DNA from 4 places in the Pseudomonas sp. MONT-RG-20F-20-E-7-02 genome. Region 1 is predicted to be linked to each of the others. Evidence: predicted binding sites of a transcription regulator. Region 1 holds the regulator's gene; each other region holds the start of a gene.
The links. Region 1 encodes FliA, which starts transcription of late flagellar genes. Its sites were predicted from a motif close to CTAAAGTTTNNNNNNNNNNNGCCGNTAA; they were not measured.
Positions count from the first base shown of each region.

Region 2: the regulator FliA is predicted to act here: its motif matches at 1,208-1,235, upstream of L8I05_RS16950 (methyl-accepting chemotaxis protein).
Region 3: the regulator FliA is predicted to act here: its motif matches at 1,137-1,164, upstream of motA (flagellar motor stator protein MotA).
Region 4: the regulator FliA is predicted to act here: its motif matches at 1,149-1,176, upstream of L8I05_RS14665 (methyl-accepting chemotaxis protein).

Region 1 is NZ_JAKNQN010000001.1:422,226-424,425, reverse strand. Features, by position in the region: gene L8I05_RS01945 (protein phosphatase CheZ) at 1-322, opposite strand, end outside; gene L8I05_RS01940 (chemotaxis response regulator CheY) at 341-715, opposite strand; gene fliA (RNA polymerase sigma factor FliA) at 884-1,624, opposite strand; gene fleN (flagellar synthesis regulator FleN) at 1,621-2,200, opposite strand, start outside.
Region 2 is NZ_JAKNQN010000005.1:277,255-279,454, reverse strand. Features, by position in the region: gene tatC (twin-arginine translocase subunit TatC) at 1-310, shown strand, start outside; gene L8I05_RS16955 (16S rRNA (uracil(1498)-N(3))-methyltransferase) at 307-1,014, shown strand; gene L8I05_RS16950 (methyl-accepting chemotaxis protein) at 1,278-2,200, shown strand, end outside.
Region 3 is NZ_JAKNQN010000005.1:432,869-435,068, reverse strand. Features, by position in the region: gene motB (flagellar motor protein MotB) at 1-214, opposite strand, end outside; gene motA (flagellar motor stator protein MotA) at 218-1,069, opposite strand; gene L8I05_RS17585 (HDOD domain-containing protein) at 1,236-2,200, shown strand, end outside.
Region 4 is NZ_JAKNQN010000004.1:381,668-383,867, forward strand. Features, by position in the region: gene L8I05_RS14655 (NorM family multidrug efflux MATE transporter) at 1-40, opposite strand, end outside; gene L8I05_RS14660 (LysR substrate-binding domain-containing protein) at 178-1,098, shown strand; gene L8I05_RS14665 (methyl-accepting chemotaxis protein) at 1,276-2,200, shown strand, end outside.

The DNA.
Region 1 (2,200 bases):
CCACCAGGTCCATGGTGCGGTTGGCCGCTGCCTCAGTCAGCCTGACCACGTAGGACAGGCGTTCGGTAGCATCGGTGATTTGCGAAATCTCTTCGGCCTGGGGCATATGCGGGTCAATCTGGAAATTGACGATCGCACTGTGCAGCTCGCGTGTGAGCTTGCCCACTTCCTGGTACAGGCCGCGGTCACGGGTCTGGTTGAGCTCATGGATTAACTGCACCGCGTCGCCGAACTGGCCTCTTTCAAGGCTGTCGACCAACTGGTGAGCATGCTTTTTCAGGGTCGACTCAAAATCGCCCTGTGACGTTTCTTTATGCTCCATAGCTCCCCCGTGGCAGCATCAATGACCGATGCGTTCGAAGATTTTTTCGATCTTCTCTTTCAAGGCCAGCGCAGTGAATGGTTTGACCACGTAACCGTTAACCCCGGCTTGGGCGGCTTCGATGATCTGTTCACGCTTGGCTTCGGCGGTCACCATCAACACAGGCAAGCTGCGCAGTTTTTCATCGGCGCGCACGTGACGCAGCAAGTCGATGCCGGTCATGCCCGGCATGTTCCAGTCGGTTACCAGAAAGTCGATGCTCCCGCTGTTGAGGATCGGAATCGCCGTAATGCCGTCATCCGCCTCGACCGTGTTGGTGAACCCAAGGTCACGCAACAGGTTTTTTATGATCCGCCGCATCGTTGAGAAGTCATCAACGATGAGGATTTTCATGTTCTTGTCCAATTCGACCTCCAAGCAGTCTTAAACGCGCCCAGCACCTGGACGCGCCATTTCAATCAACAGGCGTTACACAAAAAGGACTGCCCAGGGCACCACGGAACGAACCCGCGAAGGCTTGAAGCCTTCGCGGTAGCGTCTGCAGTGTCCCCACACTGCCTGTCAGCGCGCGCGCCACTCTCCCAATCGCCCCCGCAAGCGGGCTGCGCACTGGCTGTGCAACTGGCTGACACGCGATTCGCTGACCCCCAGGACCTCACCGATTTCCTTGAGGTTCAGCTCTTCGTCGTAGTACAGCGCCAACACCAGTCGCTCACGCTCCGGCAAATTGGCAATCGCATCCGCCAATGCGCCCTGGAAACGTTCGTCTTCCAGGTCGCGCGACGGTTCGAGATGAGCACTCGCGCCGTCCTCGTGCAGCCCTTCGTGTTCGCCGTCCTGCAACAGGTCGTCGAAACTGAACAGGCGGCTGCCCAAGGTATCGTTCAAAATCCCGTAGTAATCGTCGAGACTCAATTGGAGTTCGGCCGCAACTTCATGATCTTTAGCGTCACGACCGGTTTTTGCTTCAATTGCGCGAATTGCGTCACTGACCATTCGCGTGTTGCGGTGTACCGAGCGCGGCGCCCAATCCCCTTTACGCACCTCATCGAGCATCGCGCCACGGATACGGATGCCCGCATACGTCTCGAAACTCGCCCCTTTGCTCGCGTCGTATTTGGTCGACACTTCGAGCAAACCGATCATGCCGGCCTGGATCAGGTCTTCGACCTGCACGCTGGCGGGCAGGCGTGCCAGCAGGTGGTAGGCAATGCGCTTGACCAGGGGCGCATAGCGCTCGATCAGTTCGCCCTGGCTGTCACGTGCCGACTTTTTGTAAAGGTTGTAGCCGCTGGATGTCATAGCACAGGTCCCGCGCTCGTCTGATGCACCAATCGCTCGACGAAAAACTCCAGATGCCCCCGAGGGTTGGCGGGCAACGGCCAAGTATCGACCTTCTGGGCAATAGCCTTGAACGCCAGTGCGCACTTCGAACGAGGGAACGCTTCGTAGACTGCACGCTGCTTTTGCACAGCCTTGCGCACACACTCGTCATAAGGAACTGCGCCAACGTATTGTAAGGCGACATCGAGGAAGCGATCCGTGACCTTGGTCAACTTGGCGAACAGGTTTCGCCCTTCCTGCGGGCTTTGGGCCATGTTGGCCAGCACGCGGAAGCGGTTCATGCCGTAGTCACGGTTGAGCAGTTTGATCAGGGCATAGGCGTCGGTGATCGAGGTGGGTTCGTCGCAGACCACCAGCAGCACCTCTTGCGCGGCGCGCACGAAGCTGACCACGGACTCGCCGATGCCGGCGGCGGTGTCGATCACCAGCACGTCGAGGTTGTCGCCGATGTCGCTGAACGCCTGGATCAGGCCGGCATGCTGCGCCGGGCTCAGGTGCACCATGCTCTGGGTGCCCGAAGCGGCCGGCACGATG
Region 2 (2,200 bases), on a different contig from region 1:
CTTCGTGATGACGCTGTTCTTCGCCTTTGGTGTGGCCTTCGAAATCCCGGTGGCCGTGGTGCTGCTGGTGTGGATCGGCGTGGTCGACGTCAAATACCTGAAGAAAGTACGCCCGTACGTGATCATCGGCTGCTTTGTGGTCGGCATGATCCTGACGCCGCCGGACATTTTCTCGCAGACCCTGTTGGCCGTGCCGATGTGGATGTTGTTCGAGATCGGCATTCTGTTCGGCAGCCTGATCAGCAAGCGTGGCGATCACCCGGATGACCAACCCGTCGACGACGACCAGCCGCCAGCGACCCAGCCGTGAACCTGCTGCTGCTTGAAGAGGCCGACTTTATCGCGGCCGACCGGGCGATCCTGCGTGATCGGCGCCTGGTGCACATGCAGGACGTCCACCGCGCAACGGTGGGCGACAACCTGCGGGTTGGCCGCATTGGCGGGCTGATGGGCAATGCACAAGTGCTGCGCCTGGAGGCCAGCGAAGCCGAGCTGCAAGTCAGCTTCGACCTGCCGCCGCCGGCCAAACTGCCGCTGACATTGCTGCTGGCCCTGCCGCGCCCGAAGATGCTGCGCCGAGTGCTGCAAACCGTGGCGTCGATGGGCGTGCCGAAGGTGGTATTGGTCAACAGCTATCGGGTGGAAAAGAGCTTCTGGCAAACCCCGTTTCTGGAGCCTGAGGCGATCCGCGAGCAGCTTATCCTCGGCCTTGAGCAGGCCCGCGATACGGTGCTGCCCGAGATCATCATCGAAAAACGCTTCAAGCCGTTCGTTGAAGATCGCCTGCCAGCCATGACCGCAGGCACCCTCGGCCTGATCGGCCACCCTGGCGATTACCCGGCCTGCCCGCGCGGGCTGGATACGCCGGTAACCCTGGCCATCGGCCCGGAAGGTGGCTGGATCCCCTACGAAGTGGACCTGCTGACCAAGGCCGGCTTGCAACCCGTGCAGCTCGGCGCACGCATCCTGCGCGTCGAAACCGCCGTGACCGCCCTGCTCGCCCGCTTGTTCTGACCCTGACCTACCTGGGAGCGGGCTCTCTGTGGCGAGCGGGCTTGCCCCGCGTTGGGCTGCGCAGCAGCCCCAATAAGATCAACGCAGTGTGTCAGGCAAACCGAGTTGGCAGGTTTAGGGCCGCTTCGCGCCCCAACGCGGGGCAAGCCCGCTCGCCACAGTAAGCCAGCTCCCACAGAGAGGATCAGTGCCGCTACAGAAACTTCCTACGCGGCCGATAGCCTCTGAATAAGTCCAAGCCTTGTTCAAAGGGAGTTCGCAGCATGTATCGTTGGTTAGCCGAAAAACTGGGGAATGTGAGCGTCAACCGCAAGCTGAGCATTGGCTTTGGCTTGGTGTTGATCCTGACGCTGTTGATCACGTTCACCGGTTGGACCGGCTTGGGCGATGTGATCAGTCGCGGTGACAAGCTGGGCTTTATCTCCAGCCTCAACGGCCTGACCAAAGACCTGCGCCTGGCGCGCCTGGACTTTGAAATGCGGCGCGGCGAACAAGGCACGGATGCGGTCAACGGCCTGATCACCAAACTGGACAGTGGCCTGAAAACCGCCGAGACCCTGATCGAGCAACCCAACGACAACGCCCTGGTCGAGCAACAGCTCGAGGCTTTAGGCCAATACAAGAAGGCCTTTGCCGCCATGGTCCAGGCCGGCCTCAAGCGTGAAGGCGCACGCAGTAAGCTCGGCGACACCGCCGACAACGCCGTCGCCAAAACCAATGAAGTCGAAAAAGCCTTGCTGCAAGGTGACAGCGTCACCCAGTTCAACAGCGTGGTCGACCTGAGCAAGCTGATCCAGCAATCGCGCTTCCAGGTGCGCGGCTACACCTACAGCGGCAAGACCGAAGCCGAGCAACCTGCGCTGGATGCCATCGACAATGCGCTGAAGAAAATAACCGAACTCCAAGGCCAACTGCCTGAGCAGTACCACGCCAACCTGCAAGAAGCCGGCGTGTCGCTGCAGGCCTACCGCGCCGCCGTCAGCCAGTACCGCGACTCCCAGGTCGCCAGCGCTGCGGCCCTGAAAATCATGACCGAGCAAGGCGACATCCTGCTCGGCCACAGCGAAAAACTCACCACCTCGCAGACCGCCGTGCGCGATGCCGATGCGGCGCAAGCCAAGCAGCTGTTGTTGCTGGCCACCGTGCTGGCGCTGATCTTCGGCATGGTCGCCGCCTGGGCCATCAC
Region 3 (2,200 bases), on a different contig from region 1:
GGGTGCCGCTTTCCGAGAAGCCAATCGGGTCTTTGAAGTAACCGGCGATGGCGATCTTCTGTTCGGGCGTGGCGGTAGACATCAGCCACAGCACCAGGAAGAACGCCATCATCGCCGTCGCAAAGTCGGCGAAGGCGATTTTCCAGGCGCCGCCATGGTGCCCCGCAGCGAAGCGCTTGACGCGCTTGATGATTATCGGCTGGTTGTTTTCCATGACTTAGCGACCGCGAACCGCTTGTTCCAGCTCGGCAAAACTCGGGCGATGTTTCGGGTACAGCACCTTGCGCCCGAACTCCACCGCCAGCGACGGCGGCATGCCGGATGCCGAAGCCACCAGGCACGCCTTGATCGCTTCGTACAAATTCACTTCTTCCTTGGCATCGTGGGCCAGGGAAGTCGCCAGCGGCCCGAAGAAACCGTAGGCGGCGAGAATACCGAAGAAGGTACCTACCAGTGCCGCACCCACGTGCATGCCGATGGCCTTCTGGTCGCCCTCACCCAGGGACGCCATGGTCACCACGATACCGAGTACCGCCGCAACGATACCGAAACCGGGCATGCCGTCGGCAACGCCGGTCACGGCGTGGGATGGGTGTTCCAGCTCTTCTTTAAGGCTGAACAACTCCATGTCGAACAAGCCTTCCAGCTCGTGCGGCGCCATGTTGCCGGAGGACATGATGCGCAGGTAATCACAGATGTAGGCGGTCATGCGCTCATCTTTGAGCACTGCCGGGTACTTGGCGAAAATCGGGCTGGCGGCGGCGTCTTCGATGTCGCCTTCGATGGCCATCATGCCTTCGCGGCGGCTCTTGTTGAGGATCTCGTAGATCAGCCCCAGCACTTCCAAATAGAAGGTGTGGGAGAAGCGCGAGCTGAACATGCCCAGCGACTTCTTGATCACGTGCATGGTCATGTAGCCGGGGTTGGCCTGCAGGAATGCGCCAAACGCGGCACCGCCGATAATCAGCACTTCGAAGGGCTGGATCAGCGCAGCAATTTTACCGTGGGACAGGACGTACCCACCGAGCACACTTGCGATGACGACGATGATGCCGATAATTTTAGCCATAGGAGATTGGTACTTGCGCCGTCGGGTTCATGGACATATTGGGTGAAGCTGAAAACTCTTGTTCTACTTATCGGCAAAACTGCGCCAGACTATAGCCCGTTAAGGCGAAAAGCCAATTCGGCCCGTTCCGGGCGTGTTGAATGCAAGTGATGATCGCGCCCCAATCATGGCTAATGAAACGACAGTTCCAACGACAAAACCCACCACACTCGCCGCTTGGATCAAGCGCCTGGACGAGGTGCTGCTGCCCGTTCCCCAGGCCAGCCACGAGCGTGTGTGCAAAGCCATTCGCGATAGCCGCAGTTCATTGCGAGATATTGCCGAGCTGATGCAAAACAGCCCGGCGCTGGTGCTCAGCGTGATGCGTGAGGCCAACAGCCACACCCACGGCAGCATGGCCGAACCGGCGGAAAACCTTGAAGTGGCGCTGAACCGCCTGGGCCTCAAACGCGCCGAAGAGTTGCTGGCGCGCCTGCCCTCGGTGCCGGAAAAAGACATCCCGGTGGCCCTGCGCCAATTGCTGCTGGTGAGCCAACACGCGTCCCAGCAAGCCAACGGTTTGTTCGCCAGCCGCCTCGCGCGGTTGTGGCAGGACATTCACTGGGGCAGCCTGCTGTTTCTGTCGCCACTGTGGCCGATGGCCGTCGCCTTTCCCAAGCTCCTCGAAGAATGGGAATTGCGGGTGATCCACAAAGGCCAGCCGGCACGCAAGGTCGAGCAGGAATTGTTCGGTGTGCGCCTGCTGGACCTGTGCCTCGGCTTGACCGAAGCCTGGCACCTGCCGATCTGGGTCTCCCAGGGCTACAACCTGCTGCTGACCGAACAACGCCTGCTGGTAAAAGCGCTGCACATCGCCCGCGAAGACGACGCCTTGCGCCACCAGCAATTGCTCGACGCCGAACCCAACCTGCGCCGCTGGCTCAACCAACCAGCCAACACCGTGCTGCTGGCGAACGGCCTGGCGATGTCGGCCCAGGAATCCTGGACCTGCCCGCACACCGAGCGCTGGCAATACCTCACCGCGCTGTACCTGCAAGCGCCGCTGGGCGACGTGCAGCAGCAGGTTCACCAGCAAGCGGTGACCAGCGCGCGCAGCACCTTGATGCCGGACCTATGGCACCCGGCGCTGTC
Region 4 (2,200 bases), on a different contig from region 1:
TGGCCCAGAGTTCAGTACGCACCGGATGCTGCATGATCATCACGCTCAGAAAGTCAGAGGGTTGGGGAAGGGTTGATTCTCGGCGCTCTCGACGCATTACACAAAAGGATAAAAGCGATCGTTCGCATGATTAAAACTCATGCTAGGGTTAGGCATCGCTCTGTAGGAATGCCATCCATGTCACGTCGTCTCCCGCCGCTGTATGCCTTGCGCGCATTCGAGGCGGCTTCGCGGCACAACTCCTTTACGCGTGCGGCTGAGGAGCTGTCGATTACGCAAAGTGCCGTCAGCCGGCACATTCGTACACTCGAAGAGCATTTCGCCTGCCGCCTGTTCCAGCGCAGCGGCCGCAACCTGCAACTCACCGAAGCGGCGCGCCTGCTACTGCCCGGCGTGCGCGAGGGTTTCGCCGCGCTTGAGCGGGCCTGCCATACCCTGAACGCCGAAGACGACATCCTGCGCATGAAGGCGCCGTCCACCTTGACCATGCGCTGGTTGCTGGCGCGGCTCAGCCGCTTCCGGGCGTTGCAGCCGGGTAACGAAGTGCAGCTGACCAGTGCATGGATGAGCGTGGATGAAGTCGACTTCAATCAGGAGCCGTTCGATTGCGCGGTGTTGTTGAGTTACGGGCATTTCCCGGCGGACTGGGAAGCCAGCTACCTGTTCCCCGAATTGCTGATCCCGGTGGGTGCGCCGAACCTGCTGGAAGACGGGCCTTGGGACGTCACGCGGTTGGCGTCCGCCGAACTGCTGCACCCCACGCCCGACCGCCGCGACTGGCGCAATTGGCTGGAGCGCATGGGGTTGTCGTCCCAGGTGTCGCTCAAGGGCGGGCAGGTGTTCGATACGCTTGAACTGGGCATGATCGCCGCCGCGCGGGGTTATGGCGTGTCCATGGGCGACCTGCTGATGGTGGCCGAAGACGTGGCCCAAGGCCGACTGAGCCTGCCGTGGCCGACGGCGGTGGCCAGTGGGGAAAACTACTACCTGGTGTGGCCGAAAACCCGCCCCGGTGGCGAGCGTCTGCGCCGTTTGGCGGAGTTTCTCCAAGGTGAAGTCAAGGCCATGGAATTGCCCCAGGTCGAGCGCCTCGACTGAAGCGCGGCGCACCGTTTGTGCAATCGTTTGCGCGATACCCCTGTGAATCGCTCAAGTATTGCCCGCGCCCGCCGAATAAGGTGTGTTGGAACTATCGTGCGCCAACGTTTCCCACTAGATAATTTGCCGAGCAGCGCTATGAGATCAGGATGATCCTGGCCTCGGCCAGGAGCTGTTATGTCCCAACCTCGCGCTCGGATCGCCTCACAATTAGGTCTTGCACTCGCCGTTATTCTGGCTGTCGTCATCAGCGGCAGCACGGTTTTCGCCCTGCGTTCCCTCGACTCCGCCAACCTCGACACGCGCGAGGAACACCTGGCCAGCGAGGCGCGCTTGCTCGCCGACCAACTCAACACCTTCCACAGCACCTTGCGCGAAAGTACCCAGCGTTTGAGCGGGCTGTTTGAAAAACGCTTCGTCGCCGGGTTGAGTGTGCGTGCAGATCAACCGGTCGCCGTGGCCGGCGTGCAGACCCCGAGCCTGCTGCTGGGCAATGAGGTGCTGAACAACAACTTCGATGAAGTCGATGAGTTCAAGCAGATGTCCGGTGGCGTGGCCACGGTGTTTGTGCGCAGCGGCGAAGACTTCATCCGCATCAGCACCTCCCTGACCAAGCAGGACGGCAACCGCGCCATCGGCACGGTGCTCGATCACCAGCACCCGGCCTATCAGCGCCTGTTGGCCGGGCAGAATTACATCGGTCGGGCGGTGTTGTTCGATCGTTCCTACATGACCCAATACAGCCCGGTGCGTGATGCCAGCGGCAAAGTGATCGCCGTGTTGTTTATCGGCTTTGATTACACCGATGAGCAAAAAGCCCAGTTCGACAACCTCAAGCGCTTCCGTATTGGCCAGACCGGTTCCCTGGCGTTGCTGGATGAGCAGAAACACTGGCTGGTGCCACCCGCGGGTGTGCAGGCGTTGGATCAAGCGATTCCGGTGATGCTCGACCTGGCGAAGAAACCCGGCGAAGGCCGCTTCTGGAGCGACAAGAACGAAGACTTCTACAGCGTCTCGGTGCCGTTCGAAGGCGGCCCGTGGTCGGTGGTGGCGAGCATGCCGAAGTCCGAGATCCGAGCAGTCACCTGGGCTGTGGGGATTC